DNA from 2 places in the Paenibacillus sp. E194 genome. Region 2 is predicted to be linked to the other one. Evidence: riboswitches for the same ligand, from Rfam matches in the RefSeq annotation. Region 2 holds a riboswitch; the other holds the start of a gene.
The links. A riboswitch is a leader RNA that binds a small molecule or an ion and turns the genes downstream of it on or off. The one in region 2 is predicted to bind FMN.

Region 1 (13,794 bases), on a different contig from region 2:
AAACAGGCCGCAAAGTGTTGGCCAACAAGCCAGCATCGGGTACCGAAATCCTTGACGAGTATGGCGAGGAACAGCTGGCGACTGGATCGTGGATCGTATACACATCTGCGGACAGCGTGTTCCAAATTGCTGCGCATGAGGATATTATTCCACTTGATGAGCTATATCGCGCTTGTGAGATCGCCCGGAAGCTGACATTGTGTGAACCACACACTGTCGGCCGTGTTATCGCACGGCCTTATGTTGGCAAGCCAGGTGCATTCACGAGAACGCCGAATCGCCATGATTATGCAATCAAGCCCCCAGCAAATACCGTGCTCAATCTGCTGCAGCAGGCAGGCAAGGATGTTATTTCGGTGGGGAAAATTAATGACATCTTCTCGGGAGAAGGAATAAGCGCTTCTTATCCGACCAAGAGCAATGCACATGGCATCGACACGACGATCGAGTTGCTAGATCAATCATTTGAAGGGCTGCTGTTCGTCAACTTAGTGGATTTCGATTCATTGTACGGACATCGCCGTGATCCGGCAGGCTATGCAAAGGCATTGGAGGAGTTCGACGCTGCCCTTCCTAAGATGATGGATAGAATCGGGCCGGATGATTTATTAGTCATTACGGCAGATCATGGAAATGATCCGACACATACGGGTACCGATCATACGAGGGAGTATGTTCCACTTCTGCTGTACAGCCCTTCCCTGCATGCAGGTCAATCTCTCGGGGTTCGTACCACATATGCAGATTTAGGTGCTACGATCGCAGATAATTTTCGAGCAGGGCAACCTCAAGTAGGCACAAGCTTTTTGCAACAACTGTAAGGGGCAAAGGGAACAACAACACATTTTGAACAGCATGATGAAGATAATGTTACAACCGATCGATTCTGATCGGACAATGATGAATGGGGGAAATAAGATGAGCAACACAATTACACACGATCATATTCAAGAGGCAGCGGCTTATATCCAATCTAAGATTAGTGAGACGCCTGAAGTAGGATTGATTTTGGGATCTGGACTAGGTGTGCTGGTAGAATTGGTGGAACAGCCTGTAACGATTGCATACGGGGACATTCCGCATTTCCCTGTATCGACTGTGGAAGGCCATGCGGGCGAGCTTCTGATCGGCAAGATTGCGGGCCGTACAGTAGCGATGATGAAGGGCCGCTTCCATATGTACGAAGGATATGGACCAGAACTGACCGCATTCCCGGTTCGCGTGATGAAGGCAATTGGCGTGTCCAAGCTGCTCGTGACGAATGCGGCAGGCGGGATCAACACTTCCTATAAGCCTGGGGATCTGATGATCATTTCCGATCATTTGAACATGACTGGGTGCAATCCGCTGATTGGTGCGAACGACAACCGTCTCGGGGTACGCTTCCCGGATATGTCTCAGGCGTACAGCCCGCAGCTTCGCCAGAAGGCGAAGGACGTTGCAGCTTCGCAGGGCGTTGAATTACAGGAAGGTGTATACGTCGGCTTTCTTGGGCCTAACTACGAGACGCCTGCGGAAATCCGCATGCTTCGTATCTTAGGCGGCGACGCTGTAGGGATGTCGACGGTATCCGAAGTAATTGTCGCACAGCATGCAGGCATGGAAGTGCTCGGCATCTCCTGTATCAGCAACATGGCGGCAGGCATTCTGGATCAGCCATTGTCGCACGATGAGGTCATGGAGACGGCAGAACTCGTTCGCGACCAATTCCTCAAGCTTGTTATCGGGATTATCCCAGTGATGTAAAAAACAAATTAACATGTGAAAAAAGGCCGCTGTACGGCTGTCCGTTGATGGGGCAGTAGCAGCGGCCTTATCTATGGTTCCAGCAATGCGCGAAAGGAGAGGCGTGATACGCTTGAACCAGCATAGAACGATAATCCTCGAACAGTCTGATCAAATCCGCCGTAATGAGATCGGCAATGCGATGCAGCGCTTGATAGTCCTTGCTGTTCAGTACAGGAATCATCAGCTTGCCGTTCTTCCACAAATGTAACTGCTCCAAGCCCTTTCGTATCTCACTGTCAATCGAACCGTTACCATTAGCTGATCCTCTGAGTAGCCAGATGCAACCCGATACAGATGCGATCAAGGTTATTCTTAGTAAAATCAAAATCCGTTAAATTCAACCCCCGCGAGATCATTTTGTGTTCAAATTGCGACTGAAGCATGATGTCATCCTCTCTCGTTATGTTCTGCATTTCATTTTCATAGGCTATAATTTCATTTCCCAAATTTTCCAGACATTGTGACATGATAAACCTTCCAAGTTCTGCTCTATCTTTCGATAGGAGTGGAATATTTTGCTTCTGAAAGGTAACACTGGTTAGAAAGTGCATCCTGCGCATGTAATGCGCTCAGAATGCACGCTATTTAGATAGGAGGGGACAATCTGTGAACAAATGGCTGTGTGCTAGTCTTAGCTTTTTATTCGCTGCCGCTTGTATATTGCCTTCTTCGGCGAACGCATCTTATGCACGGGCAGACTTGCCGCCTTGGACAAATTCAGAAACGCCAAGCCAAGCAACATCCTCTGCTGCGCCTGAAGCCCAATTGGCGGATAACGCGCGCTCAGCAGTGCTTATGGATGCGGACACAGGAACGGTGATCTTTGAGAAAAATAGTCACGATAAGCTTCCACCGGCGAGTATTACGAAAATTATGACGATGCTGCTTGTCATGGAAGCCATTGACAAAGGCAAGTTGAAGATGACGGACAAGGTGGCAACAAGCGAGTATGCCGCGTCTATGGGCGGATCGCAAATCTTTCTGGAACCGGGCGAAGAGATGACGGTTGAGGAAATGATGAAGGGAATCGCAATGGCCTCAGGCAATGATGCATCGGTTGCGATGGCTGAGAAGATCGGTGGCTCCGAAAAGGCGTTCGTACAAATGATGAACGATAAGGCTACAGAGCTTGGCATGAAGGATACACATTTTGTGAATTGCAATGGCCTCCCTGCTGAGAATCATTATACGTCAGCGCATGATATTGCCTTGATGTCGCAAGCGTTGTTGAAATATCCGAGTGTAACGAAATTTACAGGAGCATATGAGGATTATTTGCGACAGAACACAAATAAGAAATTCTGGCTTGTCAATACGAATAAGCTTGTACGGTTCTATCAAGGTGCAGATGGGTTGAAAACTGGCTTTACTTCTGAGGCGCGTTATTGCCTGTCCGCGACAGCGAAACGGGAGAATATGCGTGTGATTGCTGTTGTGCTTGGCGAACCGAATACGAAGACACGCAATGCAGAAGTCACGCAAATGTTCGATTATGCCTTCGCCCAGTATACGAATGTTCCGCTGCTGAAAAGTGGAGATAAGATTGGTGATATTCGTGTGGAGAAAGGGATGGTCGAGAATATTGAGCTGAAGGCTCAGCGTCCGTATCATGTTTTGCTCAAAAAAGGCGAGGGCACTGACAATCTTCGCTTCGAACTGGAAGGTCCGAAATCTGTGAAGGCTCCAGTAGCGGCGGGTCAGTCGCTTGGGAAACTTGTCGTTTATCAGGGAGATAGGAAGGTTCGTGAATATCCTGTCGAATCCGCCGAGGAAATTGCGAAAGCTGGCTGGTGGACACTCTTTAAACGTACGTGCGGCAAGTTGTTTTTTGTCAATTAACGGCGTGTAGCTTCTAGTTTTGTCGTCAGGCAGGAATTGGTTATCCCATTGACGAACTGTATCGGCATCATGGGGAGGAGAGTGAAGCGCCATGAATCTGCAGGTGGAATTGGAACACCAGCGAAACGTATTAATTACCCGTCTGAGCGGGGAACTGGATCATCATACATCTGAGTACGTACGGATTCAGCTCGACGAAGCGATTCAACGCAAGCAAGTGAACCATGTCGTGCTAAGCCTTCGTGATTTGACGTTTATGGACAGTTCGGGTTTAGGGGTCATCCTAGGAAGATACAAGCAGATCAAGGGACGAGGCGGCAAAATGGCGGTATGCGATATGAATCCCGCGGTACGACGTCTGTTCGAATTGTCTGGCTTGTTTAAAATTGTGCATGTTTACGATAATGAGCGCAAAGCGCTTAATGGGTTGGAGGTCGTATCATGAGTGTACAATCAGACACGAACGTAATGACGCTGCAATTTTCCAGTCGTTCCGAAAATGAAGCATTTGCCCGTGTGGCTGTTGCAGCCTTTGTATCGCAGCTGGATCCGACAATGGACGAGCTGACAGATATGAAGACCGTAATCTCAGAGGCAGTGACGAATTGTATCATCCACGGATATGATAATGATCCTACTGGGATGGTTACGATTTCAGCGGTTATTTCCGGTGAGGAGATTATGCTGACCGTATCAGACAATGGACGAGGCATTGAGGATCTTGAGCTTGCAAGACAGCCGCTGTATACGTCGAAGCCGGACATGGAACGCTCTGGCATGGGCTTCACGATCATGGAGAACTTCATGGATGAATGCGAAGTAACTACCGAACTGGGCGTGGGTACGAGCATCCGCATGAAGAAGCGGATTGAATCGAAAAAAGCGCTCTATAATTAGGGGTTGAAGCCATGGAAGCTGATTTGAAGCAGTCGTCGCCCAATTATTTGGATGACGCGGAAGTGAAGCGTCTGATTGCACTCAGTCAGACAGGTGACTCGCTAGCGAGAGAAACACTTGTCAATTGCAACATACGCCTTGTCTGGTCCGTCGTTCAGCGCTTTATGAATCGAGGATACGATCCGGATGATTTGTTCCAGATTGGTTGCATCGGATTGCTGAAATCTGTTGATAAATTCGATTTATCCTATGATGTGAAGTTCTCGACTTACGCAGTGCCGATGATCATCGGTGAAATTCAGCGCTTTCTGCGTGATGATGGAACGCTGAAGGTGAGTCGATCACTGAAGGAGATGGCGAACAAAGTCCGCAAGACAAAGGATGAGTTGTCCAAGCGGCTTAATCGACTTCCCACGATTAAGGAAGTTGCAGCGGAGCTTGGGGTATCGCCGGAGGATGTTGTGTTCGCACAAGAAGCTAATAAACCGCCGACCTCCATTCATGAGACGGTATTCGAAAATGATGGTGATCCAATTACGTTAATGGATCAAATTGCCGATGATACGCAGGACAAATGGTTTGATAAGCTTGCGCTGAATGAAGCGATAGAAGGCTTAAGTGAACGGGAGCAGCTTATTGTCTATTTACGGTACTATCGGGATCAGACGCAATCTGAGGTTGCCAGTCGCCTCGGAATATCGCAGGTGCAAGTGTCGCGGCTGGAGAAGAAAATATTGCAATCCATCAAAGCCCAGATTGCTCAGTGAGCAAGAGAGGGTATGATGACGAACCGCAGGGAGATGTCCTTGCGGTTTTTTTGCTGTCTATTCAACCATACTAACACTATGGAGGAAGGAGGGGGATGAACATGGCGACTTTGGATGAGTTGCCTGATTCCGGCAGTACCTGCTATATCCGGCTGCGCAAGCAATCTTCGGTCAAGCCAGATCATCCGATTCGACTTAAGGATGTAGCTGAGGTCATTGCAGACGATACATGGTACACGAAATTAAGAGAGCTTGTGCTGAAGGAACCAAAGACAAGCGACGGTAACATGATATTGATTGACATGATGCATATTACGAGATCAATTAAGGAACTGAGTCCGAGAATGACCATTGAATGCTTTGGCCAGCCACATACATTAGTTGAGGTTGTGACGCAAGTGAAGAAGCCGAATATTGTCCTAATTGTTATCGTCTGGCTGCTGCTGTTCTTCGGTTCTGGCTTAGCGATCATGAACTTCCACGCCGATGTAAGCATGCTCCCTGTACATAAACGAATTGTAGAAATGCTTACGGGTCGGAAGGATGCGAATCCATTTTGGTTCCAAGCCTGCTATTCCATTGGCATTGGTCTTGGGATGGTCGTATTTTTTAATCACTTTTTCCGTAAGAAGTTCAATGAAGAGCCGACACCGCTTGAATTGGAGATGTTCCTATATCAGGAAAACTTGAACCAGTACATGATAACCGAGGAGTACAAGCGATTGCGCAAGGAGGATTTGAAGCGTGACTGAGACTTGGCTGTATGGTCTTGCACAGCTGCTGGCATCGTTCGCGGGAGTCGCTGGCGGGATTACGGTTGGGGGCGCGATGGTGGCATTATTTGTCGTGCTTGACATGCTCCCACGGCTTGCACAGCTTACTCGCTCCTTCCACTGTTCGTATTGGTTTGAGTATGCCATTATTGCGGGCACGTTGTTCTTTACCGTAACAGACTTATGGAGTATCCGATTCTTCTATGCGGGATGGTTCTCTCCATTCATCGGACTGCTGGATGGGGTATTCGTGGGACTCTTAGCTGCTGCGCTGACGGAGGTATTGAATGTTTTTCCGATATTGGCGAAACGGCTTGGTATGACACACGCGCTCCCTCATCTACTGACCGCAATGGTAATTGGCAAGGTTCTTGGATCTTGGTTCGATTGTTTTAAATACCCGCATTGAGTTTGAAGTTTCTGTGTTGAATGATGAGCATCTCGTAATGAAGGATATGCCAAGACATTGCGATTCAATAAGAAGGAGGATATTGCCCAATGACAGAGCAGCAAACTGAACAAGAATCGTCGCACAAGGACGTACTTACCCCTCCTAATTCAAAATCACCGAACGAGCAGACTGAGGATGGGGGCAATAATCAGCATGCATCTGAGCAAGGCAGCTTGCATGATAGAAAAAAGCAGCATGAGAAGTCCGATACGATAGAAGAATCCATCATCTATTGGCAGGACAAGGACGAAATCTCCAAGAAGCTGGATGAGACGAAACGAACGCTGCAACAGGTAGTCGGACTTGGGGAGTCGTTCGATATCTTGCTGCGCGAGATGGTCTTCGGCGAGCGGCGGGTGGGTCTGTTCTATGTGAATGGTTTTGCTAAGGACGAAGTGATGACATTAATTTTGTCCCGCATGTCTTACTTGGATAAGGAAGAAATGTCGCCGAACGCGCTCAAATCCTTGTTCGAACGCTATATCCCACATGTTCAAGTGGAGCGGGAGAATAAGTTAAGCAGCGTCATTAATAAAGTGCTCGCTGGCAGCAGTGCTTTCTTTATTGATCATGAATCAAGTGCGATTATAGTGGACTGCAAAACCTTCCCTGTGCGGGGTCTTGAAGAACCATCGCTCGAGCGGGTGGTTCGGGGTGCGCGTGACGGATTCGGCGAGACACTGCTCACGAACGTTACCCTTGTCCGACGCCGCTTGCGTGATCCAGGGCTTATGTATGAAATGGTGCAGGTGGGGCGGCGTACCCGTACCGATGTGTGTATTGCCTATATAGATGATATTGCTGACAAGCGTCAAGTGGAGTCGGTTCGTAATAAAATAAAAGCGGTGAATGTGGATGGTCTGCCACTGGCCGACAAGCAGCTGGAGGAGGCGATTATCAATAAGGCATGGAACCCTTATCCGCTAGTACGATACTCGGAACGTCCAGATGTTGTCGCTTCCCATTTGATGGATGGCAGCATTGTCATATTTGTCGACACTTCTCCATCTGTCATCATTTTGCCGACGACGTTTTTCGACTTATGTCAGCATGCAGAAGAGAATCGACAAACTGCATTTATGGGAACCTATTTGCGGAGTGTGCGCTTCATCGGTATTTTTGCGTCGCTCTTCATTCTCCCATTGTGGCTGCTGCTCGTCATCGAGCCGGGATTAAAGCCTGCCGCCCTACAAATTATTGGACCGCAGGAGACAGGGAAGATACCACTCATTTTCCAGTTCCTCATCGCAGAGCTCGGCGTGGATCTCATGCGAATGGCGGCTGTTCATACTCCGTCGCCGCTTGCGATAGCATTGGGCTTGCTAGCTGCGATACTCGTAGGTGACATAGCGGTCAAAACAGGAGTGTTCGTCAATGAGGTTATTTTGTACATGGCTGTAGCTGCCGTAGGGATGTTTGCGACACCGAGCTATGAGCTGGCGCTGGCCAATCGAATAGTGAGGCTCGTGCTGCTTGTTGCGGTTGCGCTGTTCAGAGTTCCCGGACTCGTCATTTGTACAACCGTTTGGCTGCTCTGGCTAACCCTGCATCGCTCGTACAATGCATCGTACTTATGGCCGTTCATTCCGTTCAATGCCAAAGCGATGTACAATATCATCGTACGACAGCCATTCTTGCTGATGAAGACGCGCCCTAGCTTGAATCAGACGCGAGATAATACAAAGATGCCGCCAAGAACGAAGCGATAGCTCCAACGTTTGGAAGGCAATGTGTTTGTCCCTTGACAACCTCTATAATGCAAATGATGGACGGAAAAATCCATTCTTTCAAGATCGAATAAGCTGATATACTCGATGTAATATTTTCACCAACAATTGGAACAGTATGAGGGGATAGACATAGAAGATCGAGTGGGAGTGGGGAGAAATGACGATGTACTTACACGGAACGAGCAAGATTAATGGGGATGGACATTTAGAAATTGGCGGTTGCGATGTAACCGAATTGAAGCAGCAATTTGGTACTCCGCTTTACATTTTTGACGAAGCATTAGTCAGAGAACGTTGTGGACAATACATGGAAGCATTTCGCGAGTCTGGGTTAACCTTTCAGGTTGCATATGCAAGCAAAGCATTCTGTACAACAGCAATGTGCCGGTTAGTCGACCAAGAGGAGCTGTCGCTAGATGTTGTATCGGAAGGGGAATTGTATACAGCCTTGCAGGCTGGATTCCCGGCCCAGCGAATCCACTTCCATGGGAATAATAAGACGCCCGAGGAAATCGAAATGGCGCTTGATGCCCGCATCGGCTGCTTTGTTGTTGATAATTTCACTGAGCTGAAGCTGTTGAATGCGATTTGCCAAGAGCGCAATCAGTCCGTACCTGTACTGCTCCGCGTTACACCGGGGGTTGAAGCACATACGCACGAATACATTTCGACAGGTCAGACGGATTCGAAGTTTGGCTTTGACATCGGCAATGGCACGGCGCTTGAGGCTGTGCGCCAAGCGGCGGATGCAACTCATTTGGAGCTGCTGGGCATCCACTCGCATATCGGATCTCAAATCTTCGAAACCGAAGGATTCCAAATGGCGGTTGAACGCGTTGCACAATTTGCGCGTGGGGTGAAGGAGCAGCTTGAGACTGCATTCCGGGTTGTGAACTTGGGCGGCGGCTTTGGCATCCGCTATGTAGAAGGGGATACGCCTCTGCATGTTCGCGATTATGTAAAGGCCATTACAGATGCTGTAAAGCAGCATTTTGCTGATATCGGAGAAAGTTTGCCTGAAATTTGGGTAGAGCCAGGCCGCAGTATTGTCGGAGAAGCGGGTACAACGCTGTATACAGTTGGCTCTGTGAAGGATATTCCAGGAGTGCGCAAATATGTAGCTGTTGACGGAGGGATGACCGACAACCCTCGACCAGCGCTGTATGAGTCTCGTTATGAGGCACTGCTTGCTAACCGTGCGACTAATGAGTCCACGGAGACAGTATCGATAGCAGGCAAATGCTGCGAAAGCGGCGATATGCTGATCTGGGATGCTGTGCTTCCTGCCGTCCAGCAGGGCGATCTGTTGGCTGTGTCCTGCACAGGTGCGTACAATTATTCGATGGCAAGCAACTATAACCGTATTCCAAGACCAGCTGTCGTGTTCGTGCACAACGGGGAAGCGGATATTGTTGTACGTCGTGAGTCGCATGAAGATATCGTGCGCAATGACTGCATTCCAGCTCGTCTCAGCAAGGAACCAGTGCTGAAATAGTACGCGATGTGACGATTGCAAGCTCCGCGGCGGCAATTGAATTTCATATCTTAAGTTACTTCAGATACGATAACCCTTACACATCCGATCATCTGTCATGTCGTGACATAACGATGAGGCAGAAATCGGGTGTTTTCTTTTTGTTCAGAAATAACGTATAATCGGATGAGCAAGCGTGAGCATTGTACATATGGAAGGAGACGATACATGATGAGCAAATATGCATTGATTGAATTGGAAAAGGGCGGAACGGTGAAAATCCAGCTGCATGAACAAGAAGCACCGGGTACGGTTGCAAACTTTGAGAAACTGTCCAACGAAGGTTTCTATAACGGATTGTCATTCCACCGTGTTATTCCGGGCTTTGTAGCTCAAGGCGGTTGCCCGCACGGAACAGGTACAGGCGGCCCAGGCTACACAATCAAATGTGAGACAAAAGGCAACCCGCACAAGCATGAGCGTGGTGTACTTGCGATGGCGCATGCCGGCAAGGATACAGGCGGTTCCCAATTCTACATCACTTACGATGCATTCCCTCACTTGGATGGCGTGCATACGGTATTTGGTAAAATTGTAGAAGGCATGGAGCATGTAGATGCTGTTAAGCAAGGCGACAAGATGAAGCAAGTTACGATCGTGGAAGAATAGAAATAATTGAAGGAAGGCGTGTATGCAGCTTGGCTGCTACACGTCTTTTTTATTTGAACGCGGCTAAATGCTTCCATGCGGTGAAGCGACACGAGTTGCATTTTACCAGGTCAGGTGGTACACTTCTAAGTGCAACATCTTAGAAACTAATTTTATAGCAATACGAATGACAGACCTTCAGGGCAGGGTGAAATTCCCGACCGGCGGTGATGAACATATTCTTGCATGTGCAAGATGTTCTTAGTCCGTGACCCGGGTGGATTCGTCCACACGGTGGATCTGGTGCAACTCCAGAGCCGACAGTATAGTCTGGATGGGAGAAGGGGCGTCAGGAGAGAAGAACTCGATAATTAGTTCTTTCAAGTTCTTTTTTTCACAATATCATGAGCATTCCAGGCGAAATGGACGGCGAATACCTGCGTAAGCGTGAGGTTTTCTATTCATCTATCGTCGTATTTGACATATGCGAAATCGATGCAGTTTGCTGAGAACATCCTTGTTGTCGGTTTTATTTGTCATATGCAAATGGAAATTATGCTTATGTGTGGTTATTGTGAAATTAAGTACATACCTGTAAGCTCAATCAATCATGCCCTTCGGAGGATCCGAAGGGCTTTTTTGCGTTAGCCTTGATCTGTTTGTGGAAAGGAGGATACCTAATGTCTGCTGTTATCAATGATGAACTGTACATGCAGCTCGCTGTGAACATGGCAGAGCAGGTGCTTGGACAGACCGATGTGAACCCTGCAGTTGGCTGTGTCATTGTGAACGAGGGACGAATCGTCGGTCTTGGAGCTCATTTGCGGCGTGGTGAAGGCCATGCGGAAGTCCATGCTTTACAGATGGCTGGTGAAGCGGCGAGAGGAGCAACTGCGTATGTGACCCTTGAGCCATGCAGCCACTATGGACGAACACCGCCTTGCAGTCTGCGATTGATTGAAGCGGGAATTGCCCGTGTCGTGATCGCTTGCGTCGATCCGAATCCAGCGGTAGCAGGGAGAGGAACTGCTCTGCTGAAGGATCATGGAATTGGGATAACGTTGGATGTGCTTCGGGAGAGAGGTCTCGCACTGATTGAAATGTTCGCTAAGCATATTACGACCGGCATTCCGTTCGTTACCCTCAAGACAGCAAGTACGCTGGACGGCAAGATCGCCACTTCGACTGGGGACAGCAAGTGGATCTCGAATGAGCGAAGTCGTGAAATCGTTCATTCGATGAGGCACCGTCATCAAGCGATTATGGTAGGCATAGGCACCGTGCTTGCGGATGATCCATCGCTGACAACACGCCTGTCAGTCCCTGGGGTAAACCCAGTGCGCTTGATCGTAGACTCGATGCTTCAGGTTCCTATGGACGCCAACGTTGTAACCGATCAAGCTGCACGAACATGCATCTTCACAACTGCACGGGCAAGCGGGGAGAAGCGGCGTGAATTGGTGTCCCGAGGCGTAGAGGTCATCGAGTGCGGAGAAGGCGAGAAGGTAGACCTTCAACAGATGATGGAATGGTGCGGCCAACATGAGATCGGATCCATACTCCTTGAAGGTGGAGGTCGATTGAATGGGGCGATGCTAGAGAAGAAGCTGGTCGACAAAGTTGCAATATTTATGGCTCCGATTGTCGTCGGCGGTCAGCATGCGCCTGGTAGTTTTGTGTTTGAAGGTGTAGAGCGGATGCAGGATGCATACCGGCTTCAACATGTGGAGGTTGAGAAGCTCGGAGATAATATCTGCATCACTGGATATCCGTTCGGCAAGCGTGAGGTGGAGCATTTCACTCATTCCAGCATAAAGGAGGAGCATAGCAATGTTCACCGGACTCATTGAAGAAGTGGGCTCACTGCAGTCTGTGATGAAGCGGGGCGAGGCGATGGTGCTTCACATCCGAGCATCTAAGGTTCTAGAGGGCATGAAGCAGGGTGACAGCATCGCTGTCAATGGTGTATGCCTAACGTCAACGTCATATGATGGCACTTCCTTCATGGCGGATGTGATGCCACAGACGTTTCGCCATACGAATTTGAAGGATTTAAGGCCGGGCGATCCGGTCAATCTAGAGCGTGCTATGGCAGCAGGCGGGCGATTCGGCGGTCATATTGTGCAAGGACATGTGGATGGTCTTGCAACGATTGTGGGACGAACAAGAGATGCGAATGCTGTTGTCATCGAATGTCGGGCGAGTCGGCCTGAGATGGCGAAATATATGATTCCACAAGGTTCTGTCACCATTGACGGCATCAGCTTAACCCTTACGCGAGCAGAGCATGGAGAGTTTGCCGTATCGATTATTCCGCATACGTTGGCGCAAACCGCTCTTCAACGCAAGCAGCCGGGTGATACCGTCAACATTGAATGTGATGTGCTTGGCAAGTATGTGGATCATTTGCTCCGGTATGGTAGATCAGGGCCGGAGAACGAGACAAAGGACTCGGATCGTTCTGGTTCTGGAGGTCTTAATGTAGCGTTTTTGGCAGAGCATGGTTTTATGTAATGGTGAAAGGGGACGAACAACATGAAGGAAGCATTTCACTTTGATTCGATAGAAGACGCAATTGCAGATTTGAAGCAGGGCAAGGTTATCATTGTAGTTGATGACGAAGATCGGGAAAATGAAGGCGACTTTATCGCGTTAGCCGACAAGGCAACACCGGAAGTTATTAACTTCATGATTACAGAAGGCCGAGGTTTGGTATGCGTACCTATTACGCAGGATCGTGCCGAGGAGCTTGATCTTCACCCGATGGTAGCACACAATACGGACAATCACGGTACGGCATTTACCGTATCCATTGATCACGTAGATACGACTACTGGCATTTCAGCGCACGAACGCTCACTAACGATCCAGAAGATGCTGGATGCGAACGCCAAGGCAGAGGACTTCCGTCGGCCGGGTCATATCTTCCCGTTAATAGCGAAGAACGGTGGTGTGTTGCGCCGTGCAGGGCATACGGAAGCAGCGGTTGATCTCGCCCGGTTGAGTGGATCTGCACCTGCTAGTGTCATCTGCGAAGTGATTAAGGAAGATGGCACGATGGCTAGACTGCCCGACTTGATGGAACTGAAAGGGCAGTGGGACTTGAAGCTAATCAGCATCAAGGATCTCATTCATTACCGTAATGAGAAGGAGAAGCTAGTTCAACGTGAGGTCGAGGTGAACATGCCTACTGACTTCGGCATATTCCGAGCTATCGCCTATACGAATGGTGTAGACAATAAGGAACATGTTGCCTTAGTGAAGGGCGACATTGATGGAACTCAGCCAGTTCTTGTTCGCGTTCATTCGGAATGCTTAACAGGGGATGTATTTCATTCACATCGCTGTGACTGTGGCCCTCAATTCGCCGCTGCGCTTGGACAAATAGACAAGGAAGGCAATGGCGTCCTGCTCTATATGCGCCAGG
Region 2 (10,240 bases):
CAATGAGCAGCACACAGGCAATAAATTGAGTAGTTGTTAATGATTCTCCTAATAGAAGCCACGCGAGAATGATAGCGCCTACAGGCTCGCCGAGCACGCTCATCGAGATCGATGTGGCACTGATGTACTTCAACAACCAGTTGAACAGCATATGTCCAAGCACGGTAGGGATGACTGCCATTAATGCGAATAAGAGCCATTCTCTTGCTTCATATCCAATAAAGGAGTAGCCTGCAGAAAGGTTGTAAACAGCCAACGCCAGACCAGCTACGAGAAAAACGGTAAAGTTATATACGTAAGACGAGACGCGCTGTCGCAGATCCTGACCTAGCAGCATGTGGAGGACGACCGAAATCGTACCCAGGATAGATAAAATGTCTCCATATAACGCTCTCCCGGAAATGGCCATATCACCCCAGCCAATGAGCAGCATGCCGCATAGTGCAATCCCGACACCAATGAATGAATTTCTCGTCGTTCGTTGTTTGAAAATCCAGAATGATCCGGCCATCACAAGAATGGGTTCCAAGGCAAGCAGAACGGTCGAGCTCGCTACAGTCGTATAGCGCAGCGACTCCATCCAGAGGAGAAAGTGCAAACCCAGAAAGAAGCCTGACAGGGACAGGCGCAGCCAATCATTGCGCTGGACAGAGCTCCATTCGGATCGATATGTCCACGCCCATGGCAGAAGCACGATATTCGTTATGAGGAGACGATACATGCCAATGACAGCGGCGGGGGCAGTTGACCATTTCACAAAAATGGCCGAGAAAGAGATTGCGATCATACCTACGATGAGCAGGGCATACAGATGCGATGATTTTCTTGATGACATGAGCAGAAGACACCTCGGTATATGAATGAATTGGTAATCTCACAATGTGCTAGTATACACCAACTGCCCCCAACTTGAAATAAAAATCATGATTATCAACCTAAAAAAAGGACTGTGGGACGAATGACCGTCCCCAGCCCTTAATTGCGCATCATCAGCTTGTGTTGAACAAGTAATGATTGTTCCTATTTGGATTGCTGTACGTTGAGTTGATCGAGGCTGGCAAATTCATATCCTTGTTGACGTGCACCATCAATAATGGCGCCAAGGGCCCCGGCATTATCCTTCGATATGGAGTGGAGCAGAATGACCGCTCCAGGATGAAGCTGCTTTACAACCTTATCATATGCATAGCTCGTTCCTCGTTGGGCATTGACATCCCAATCCAAGTAAGCCACGGACCAGAATACATTGGTGTACCCCATATTCTTCGTGATGGCCAGAGTCCGTTCATTGAAGATACCACGAGGTGGTCGCAGATAAGGCATTTCCTGCTTGCCCGTCACAGCTGTTACTGCCTGTTTGACCTTATCCAGTTCGGTTCGAATCTGCTCATCCGATATGGTAGTCATATCCGGATGACTCCACGAATGATTGCCGATTAGATGTCCCTCATTAATCATTCGCTTCAGTAAATCTGGTTGTGTATTTACATAATGTCCGGTAACGAAAAAGATGGCTGGAACCTTCTTCGCCTTCAACGTATCCAGAATTTGAGCCGTGTATCCATTTTCATATCCGTTATCGAAGGTTAAGTAAATCATTTTTTTGTTCGTATCACCGAGAAAAATAGCTCCATGCTTCTCAATCGTCGGTTTGAAGCCTTCCTCGTCAATCGAAGGAAGCTTGCCGTTCACACTTTTTTTGAATCCAAAGTGAAATGCGGGACGCTGTCCGGCGTATGCGGCTGGCTGAATGCTTGCGGCAAGCAAGCAGAGGAGAGCAGTGGCAATCAGAATGCGTTTCATATGCAAATATACTCCTTGATGTAGGTTAGAATCGGTCAATCATGGCTTACTATTCCATATTTGCAGTAAACTTATACGCACTGATACCTATGCATTCTTAAGCCGAATGCAAGTAATCCTTATTTGTTGTTAGACTGCTTCATCTTCTCCAACTCTTCTGAGACGACGAAGGCAAGATCTTCGTTGTTGTACATGGACAGCACGGCGAACAAAGTGTCGTCAGGGATCGGTCCGGCCTCCTCCTTCGGAACCGTAAGATCAATTGCCTGCTGCAATCGATAGTTGTCGCCCTGCTTCGGGTATGCGCGATGATAGAGCTCGGCTGGATCAAGATCATGGTTCACACACCATTGTGCAAAGATAAGAATCATCATTTGCTCATCACGCTCATAATTGTCGATAATTTGTTGTTCTACTGCACTACGCGTCATTGCAAAAACTCCCTTACATAGATTCATACAGCTTATTATAACGAAGATGAATTGTGATTCTCAATCCTTTGCTCAATTGAGAGGGAGAGACGTTGCAACTGATCGTACTGTAATGCCAATTGGAGATGGATGTTCATACTTACTTCGCTTAGCTTAGAAAGCGTCGGATATATACGGATGAAGTCGGGGAACGAACTGCTCTAGAGTTTCAATACTGTTGATGGAACCCGCAATAAATCCGTTATCGAACAATTCACATGGTCGCTGATAGCCAAGCAGCATGGTTGTGAGTGCTCTAATGTTCATGGATAGGGTGTTGTTCGTGTTGTCAGTGGTAAGAACCTGCTTCCTATCTTGAGAGTGAATAGCAGCTTGCCCGTTTTCAAAATGAATGACTACATTATTCCACGGAGCCTGGTCATCACTTATGTATAGAGAGAGGGGAGGGTGTACAGGTGCAGGTGCAAACGTATATTGCTGTAGAAATAATGTGATATCTACAATTCGTGCCATGACAAAAGGTTGTATCGTACGCACAATTCGTGGAAGGTTCAAGGCGAAAAACAGGCGCTCATTCTCACAAAGACGCATATTTACTTGCTCTACCATAGAATCATGCTGGCAAATATAATTCCATAGCCCCTGTCTAGACTCCCTTGTAACGCACATGAATTCATGTACATGCATAGCATTATTTTGTATCTCATACAACATATACCCTTGAGGCTGCGAATGCTCGCCATAGTACACCGCCGCGGTGCGATTATGATAGTGAGCAAGCCACCATTCGTGATCGCGAACGACCATACCTGAATGCTGCGATGACCATGCGTCATATACCGTTTCAATATCAGTAGAATGCGTATCCTTGGTATAACGGCGAACAACGCCTGTAAGTTCAGGATTCAATGGAATTAGATCATGACGGGTAAATTGGCAAGTCATGCGGTCGCTGAATACTTCCCAGCCTGCTTTGCGATAGAAGGGGATGGAGAAAGGATAGAGCATGGATATAGAAGTTCCAGCGGCCTGCATCACGCGCAGTGAGTGGTGCAGCAATTGCTTGGCATATCCTTTGCGTCGAAATTCAGGATAGGTGGCAACCCCACCGATTCCACCCATCTTCAGCTTATTCTGGCCGATATAGATGTGAAAAGGAAGGATATGAAGCTTCGCAGCGAGCTTGCCTTCATCGTACACACCAAAAATCTCATGTTTCCCCAACTTATGCAAATAGTTATCATAGTCTTCAGGATCAACGCTGTACTGGAAAGCATACTCGGATAGCGATATGGCTTCAGTAAACTGTTCCTTGCTCAAACGGACAATTGACATTGACAATCCCCCTCAATAAATGATTAAGCAGCAGTATATGATCTATTGTAGATGAAATAGATAGGGATGCAACGATTGAATGAAGAAGGTACGATTGAAAAGTTGGGATGGTAATTTATGCAAATGATGAAAACTTTCATGAAAATGCGAAATGTCATATTGCTCAATTTGAAAATCTAGATATAATGAAGTCAGGGCATGTCAAGGACGCAACAGCATGCTACTATGTGGATTGAATATGGATCTTCAGGGCAGGGTGAAATTCCTGACCGGCGGTATGGGTGCAGCTGCGCCCGAGCCCGCGACTCGTTGTTCGCTTACTCGGTTACTTGTAACATGTAAGCATCGAACGGAAGAACAGCGACTGACTTGGTGAGAAGCCAAGGCCGACGGTATAGTCCGGATGGAAGAAGATCTCGCACACGTTGTTTGGTACAACTGCATACAACAATAGGTCTTATGCGAATTTTTCTCTTCTGCATGTCTAGATCCTATATTCAACAACCTTGGAGGTTATTGAATATGGAACATCGTATCCAGGCCGACACACGCATGAGCAGCTCCGCAAGAGGAGTATGGTTCGTTGCGATGGGAGCGGCACTGTGGGGGATTGGCCCACTGTTCCGGGTATGGGTCATGGAGTCTATGACTTCGACCCAAATTGTATTGATTGAGCATCTGATGCTCGCCTTGTACGCGATCCCGGTGTTATGGATGCACCGGAAAGAGCTGCGCAACTGCACATGGAAGCATGTACTGGCATTGCTGTTCCTGTCATGGGGCGGCTCAGTAATCGCGACCATTATGTTTACCGAAGCATTTGCACATGGTGATGCAAATGGCGTACTGCTGCTGCAGAAGCTGCAACCAGTCTTTGCAATTATTTTAGCGCGGCTGTTGTTGAAGGAGACGCTCCCGCGTCGCTTCTCGCTACTTCTTATTCTTGCTATTATCGGTACGTATTTATTGACTTTTGGATGGTCTTTGCCAATTGGGCATTACAATGAAGTCATTGGCTTCAGCAGTCTATTGGCACTTGGAGCAGCATTCCTATGGGGCGGTTCCACAGTTATGGGACGGTTGCTTCTCGACAAAATGGAATATGAGACGGTCACATCGCTGCGATTTTTAATGGCACTCCCTCTGCTCATCGTGCTGACATCATGGGAGTCACCAAGCTGGAATTTCGCATCATCAGAATGGGGAACACTGTCGTTCTACATCTTCTTGCAGGCTCTTCTTCCAGGGTTGGTTAGTCTCTTGCTGTATTATCGCGGTCTATCCACTACCAAGGCCTCGTATGCGACTCTAGCCGAGTTGTCATTCCCATTGGTAGGGATGATGATGAACTGGTTCGTGTTCCATCAGGCGGTCACTGCAGCGCAAATTTCAGGCTTCGTTCTCATCTGGATTGCGTTGTATATGGTATCAAGACAAAATTAATCGGCGGTGGCAGTGCAATGATTCTTAATGAAGTTGCTGTCAATCGTCTTTCATAAATGACAAGAGACCCTGTCTGCTATGCCTTGAGCGCATGGCTGACAGGGTCTCTTAAGTTAGGTTAGAAGAAGGAATTAATAGCGACAAGAATGATGATAGCTCCGCTTAACACCGTGCTGAATTGTCCTACTGTATAGCGTCCTATGCGAATGTTGGCCATCTTCTGCCCAAGCATGGCACCCAGCCACAATGTGACAAAACTGCCGATCGCTGCGGTTAGAGATATGGCGAGCGGTGATAATCCGATAAGTCCAGCACTCAGGCCATTTGTTAACGCATTGGCAGATAGTGCGACGCCAAGCACAGCTGCTTCCCATAAGTTAATCGTCCCCGATTTATCCTTATCCGCTTCCTCTGGTCTCTGCAGCATTCGCTCTAGTGAAGAACTTGAATTAGCTTCACTGCTTGCTTCTACTGCTGCGGTCTCCGTCGAGCTGCCATGGTGAGAGGTCAGTAGAACAATGCGGATGCCGACAATAAGCAGGATGAATGCGGCAAGCAAGGTAGGCAGTATACCAGGAAGAACCTGCGATATCCATTGACCGAACATGAGACCGGCCATACTGAAAATGAAGCAGATGAGCGAAATGAATAGATTCGAAAGCACTCCAATTCGTATCTTCCGTATGCCGTACGATATTCCCACCCCTAAATTATCTATACTCGAAGCGACTGCTAATCCTAGAATCATAATCCATTGCATGATGAATCTCTCCCTTGATTTCCCTTGATTCGAAGTTTATAAATGTATGTTTATTGAATGTCATTTGCCGTCCTGTCAGTCGTGAAGCAGCTGCAGCACAGTTTCCCTTGGAGGCGCGAACACTAGCTGATGCTCACTTCCTGCTGAATAGGGCAGGGGGGATTTCGAATGACAATCTCCAAGCTGGAATTTGCGTTTGCTCATCTCATCTACATAGAACACATTCCGAAATACTACCGATGTGCCATCCTCATGATGGACTTTGGAACATTGCAGGCAGTAATACATAGCTGTTCAACTCCTTATTGTGGGTATAATCTGGTGCCGCTTGCAGCACTGTTGAGGTATCATATGTCACGATGTTGAGAGTTGTGAACCGGAATCGCCGAAATGTTGAAAAAAAATCAACAGCAGCCGATTGCCATGTGAAAAGAATCAACCTATGCTGTGGAAGATGTGTTGGTTGCAATGCTTATTTGTCTACGTGAGTGGCCTTTCTTGTTTGCTTGGCCATACCATGATGTCAAATTTATGGGGTAAGCTAGGCGAACTTGTGCATATACATGTCATAATGAGAGCGAGAATGGGCAGTAGAATGTGACTGTGACAAGGGGGGATAACCATCGGACAGAGCAACCCACTCGGTGACATGTTGAAAAAATCGATGAAGGAGCATTCGCTCTCCATGCGCAAATTGGGGGAGCGGACTGGAATGGATACCGCTACGATTTCTCGAATTATTAACGGGAAGCAGCCCGCCAAGATACACCATCTAACCACATTTTCCAAGCATTTATCGATTCCCGTTGAACAGCTCATGGAGGCGGTTGGTGTTGAATTTGGCAAGCTGAGCACGGTACCAGTGGTACCGATTGGAGATGAATTGCAGGAGGATAGCCTTCAATTCATACTCAAGTCCATACAGCTGCTTGATTATCCATTCACGAAGGAGCATGTACGTCTAGAACTGGATAAATACGAGCAATACGCGCAAACCAATGAAGGAGATCGAATGATTCGCGACAATTTCCATGCCAAGGTGAAGGAAGTAAGCGGATGGGGTCCATTTATCGATCAATTGAATGATACGTACACCCAATATTGCAGCGAACAAGCAACAGTAGAAGAACGTGCGGTATTAGGGAGCGCACTGCTGTATTTCATTTTATCGGCAGACATTATTCCAGACTATCTGTTCCCCATTGGATATATTGATGATGTGATGGCAGTGCAGTTGGCGATGGAGAGACTGGCGGCTCTTCAGGCTGCAGAGCGCATTGTAGAGAAATAGGGGTGTTCCAGGTCGGATGTTGACCGGAGCACCCCTATTCTTGTTTCAATCTTGTTCGTTAATGTCTACGCAACGAGCTTAATCACGTTCGAGATGATATGACATCCTTATGCTCTTGACATTGCATATGGCAGGGTCGCATCCTCATATTGCTGATGCTGTGGTTCTTCTGACATCTTGAAGGACAACGAAGCCCCATTCTTCAGCTGCTCGTGATCAATATACAGGTTGGATACGTGCTCGCCATTTACTTGTACACCTGCAACATATTTCGTCTCCGAAGAGTTGTTCGGCGCCTCAATGACAATCTGTTTGCCGTTGTCCAGGTTGACCGTCATCTTCTTGAACATTGGTGTTCCCAGTACGTATTGAGGTACCCCTGGTGTAAGAGGGAAGATGCCCATTGCACCGAATACATACCAAGCTGCCAAGCTGCCGTTATCCTCATCGCCAGGCAAGCCGTCAGGCTGCGCACTGAACAGTTCGTCCATCGTCTTGCGCACCCAATATTGAGTTAAGGTTGGGTACCCAAGTGCAGTATACACATATGGAATATGGAAGCTAGGCTGGTTGCTGATCGCGAACTGACCGAAGTCAATCGCAGCCATCTCCGACATTTCATGAATTTCAAAGCCATAGGATCCCACCTTGAATTCTGGATCTGCTGCGAACAAGGCATCCAGTCGCTCCTTCAACTTCTCGCGTCCGCCAATCAGGTCTGCCAATCCAAGAAGATCATGCTGCACAGCCCAGCTGCTCTGCCATGCTCCGCCTTCTGTATAAGGACCGCCCCATTCTGTTGCGTCGAATGGCTCCAGCCAGCTACCGTCTTCCAGTTTGCCGCGCATGAAACCGATTGTTGGGTCATACAGGTGTTTGTAGTTGCGGGCACGTTCCATCAATTGCGCATACTCCGCATCGCGTCCCAGATGCTTCGCAATTTGTGCAATACAGAAGTCACCGTACACATAATCCAGTGTATTGCAGACACTCTCATGGGTATGAATGTCAGCAGGTAAGAAGCCGTGCTTCAAGTACTCCTGCATTCCTTTACGTCCTACACGATGATCATCCGCTACAGTCATCGCATGCTTCAACAAACCTTCGAAGGCAGTGGCAACATCAAAACCAGTAACGCCTTTGGCTACGGAGTCTGCGAAGCTGACGTCGATCAACGTACCAGGCATCATGCTGCGTTCACCTGGGGAAGCCCATTTTGGCATCCATCCGCCTTCCTTATAAGCATTCACCCAGCCCTGCATCATTTCATTCATGAAGGACGGATAGAGCAGGTTATACAGCGGGAACGACGTACGGTACGTATCCCAGAATCCAATATCTGCGAAGAGCGGGCCATCTTCAATCTTCCCATTGTACGGGCTGAAGTGGATTTGCTGATCATTCGCATCATATTCATGGATTTGATGTGGGAACAGGGAAGTCCGATACAGACAAGTATAGAACGTATCCAGCTTGTCCTTGTCATCACTCTCGACCTGAATGACGCCTAGCTGCTTCTCCCATACATCTGCAGCCAGCTTCTGTACTTCATCGAAGCTGCGCTCGCCGATTTCGCGATTCAGGTTGATGAAGGCCTGCTCTTCACTGATGAAAGAAGTACTGACCTGAACGTGAACAACACGGTTGGCTGGCACGTGCAGTCCCACATATGCACCGAGGCGCTCATCTGTACCAGACAAGCCAGCAACTGGCTTGGATTCATGGTTCGTCAATCCGCTTGCATCTGCATCGATTGGGCAGTCGAACTTCACAACGAAGTACATGCGATAATTGTCAGGGGTTCCTCCAGCCTTAGCCGTCGTGTAGCCTGTCAATGTACCGTTCTTCGGATCAATCTTCATCGAAGATTCACCAGGGAATGGAGACAGGACAAGACGAGACTGCTCAGGACGGTCAAAGGTCAGACGCATGCTTGCGCAGCGCGTCGTTGGCGTCAATTCCAATGTAGCCTGATAGCGCAGCATCCGAACCTTGAAATAGTCAGGACGCACGATCATGTCCTGTCTGCGGAAAGAGGAGGAACGCTCAGGTGCCCAAGCCTTCAATGGTCCGGATTGCGGCATAAATGTCATATGTCCGTAATCTCCAATCCATGGGCTCGGCTGGTGGGTAAGACGAATGCCTTCAAATCGATTGTGATTCGGGTTGAAGAACCAGCCGCCACCAGCTTCAGTCGTCTGTGGACTCCATGCATTCATGGCAAATGGCAGGGAAATAAGCGGCAATGTGTTCCCGTTGGAATAAGGATATATCGAATCCGTACCTTGTAGTGGGTTTACGTGAGATAGCAAGCTCATCGGTGTTCGCTCCTTTGTAGACAGTTGCGCAGGAGGAGCAATTTATACTCCCATCAGACACAACTTATGAAATGTTATATCAAATATGACTTACATAATGTATTATATGACATAATCATTTTTATCTCCTATCATTAATTTAAAAAAACTCTCAATTTTTATGATACAATAATTATAACAATCAATCGAAGAGATAAGAGGTGGTGAGCGGATGTATCCATACAATTTACAGGGGGATGAGGAGATATACGGAGACTTTCCGTTCACATTGAAGATCCATCATCTTGAAGCATCAGTTCCCGCACATGTGCATCATTTTATTGAGTTTACATACGTCATAGAGGGTTCGGGCAAGGAGCTAATCAATGGGGTAGAGAAGGAGCTCACTCCAGGAACCTTTACCCTTGTATTCCCACATCAGGTTCACGAGTTGGATATACGGGAAGGAGAGGAACTGAAGCTGTACGTAGGGGCAATCGGACTGAAGGCCTTCTTTGGGGCTGGAGAATCTCTGCTTGCTCTTCACAGCTTGCTCAAAGGGGCAGAGGGCGACAGCAATACGACATACCATCTGGATCCAAGCACCGCTGAGCGCACTCATCTGCTGCTTCAAGACATGTTTGAGGAAATGCAGGAGCATAAACCTTGGAGCCGTATGATCTATCTTGCGAAGCTTACCGAGCTATTCGTGTGGTTCGACCGATATCGTATCTCCCACCTTCATGAAGGCGCCCATACTGGCGAGGATCATTTGCGAAGGGGAATGTGGGAGGTTGTCTACTATGTATACCAAAATTTCAAAGAAGAGATAACGCTCGAGTTCTTAGCGCAAAAGTATAATTACAGTTCGTCCTATATA

Region 1: another riboswitch for FMN. It lies ahead of ribD (bifunctional diaminohydroxyphosphoribosylaminopyrimidine deaminase/5-amino-6-(5-phosphoribosylamino)uracil reductase RibD); the one in region 2 lies ahead of AZ66_RS21215 (DMT family transporter).

Annotation. Positions count from the first base shown of each region.
Region 1 covers NZ_JMDX01000054.1:3,534-17,327, reverse strand. Annotated here, with positions in the region: gene AZ66_RS10030 (phosphopentomutase) at 1-821, shown strand, start outside; gene AZ66_RS10025 (purine-nucleoside phosphorylase) at 919-1,746, shown strand; gene AZ66_RS31315 (hypothetical protein) at 1,814-1,990, opposite strand; gene AZ66_RS10015 (D-alanyl-D-alanine carboxypeptidase family protein) at 2,395-3,627, shown strand; gene spoIIAA (anti-sigma F factor antagonist) at 3,719-4,072, shown strand; gene spoIIAB (anti-sigma F factor) at 4,069-4,524, shown strand; gene sigF (RNA polymerase sporulation sigma factor SigF) at 4,536-5,291, shown strand; gene AZ66_RS09995 (stage V sporulation protein AA) at 5,393-6,043, shown strand; gene AZ66_RS09990 (stage V sporulation protein AB) at 6,036-6,473, shown strand; gene AZ66_RS09985 (spore germination protein) at 6,563-8,224, shown strand; gene lysA (diaminopimelate decarboxylase) at 8,409-9,740, shown strand; gene AZ66_RS09975 (peptidylprolyl isomerase) at 9,951-10,388, shown strand; FMN riboswitch at 10,558-10,717, shown strand; gene ribD (bifunctional diaminohydroxyphosphoribosylaminopyrimidine deaminase/5-amino-6-(5-phosphoribosylamino)uracil reductase RibD) at 11,048-12,217, shown strand; gene ribE (riboflavin synthase) at 12,198-12,881, shown strand; gene AZ66_RS09960 (bifunctional 3,4-dihydroxy-2-butanone-4-phosphate synthase/GTP cyclohydrolase II) at 12,903-13,794, shown strand, end outside.
Region 2 covers NZ_JMDX01000186.1:408-10,647, forward strand. Annotated here, with positions in the region: gene AZ66_RS21195 (DMT family transporter) at 1-835, opposite strand, end outside; gene pdaA (delta-lactam-biosynthetic de-N-acetylase) at 1,021-1,803, opposite strand; gene AZ66_RS21205 (hypothetical protein) at 1,923-2,234, opposite strand; gene AZ66_RS21210 (GNAT family N-acetyltransferase) at 2,388-3,569, opposite strand; FMN riboswitch at 3,808-3,988, shown strand; gene AZ66_RS21215 (DMT family transporter) at 4,092-5,012, shown strand; gene ytaF (sporulation membrane protein YtaF) at 5,131-5,772, opposite strand; gene AZ66_RS33875 (DUF3973 domain-containing protein) at 5,848-6,060, opposite strand; gene AZ66_RS21230 (DUF1232 domain-containing protein) at 6,422-7,063, shown strand; gene AZ66_RS21235 (GH92 family glycosyl hydrolase) at 7,171-9,381, opposite strand; gene AZ66_RS21240 (AraC family transcriptional regulator) at 9,593-10,240, shown strand, end outside.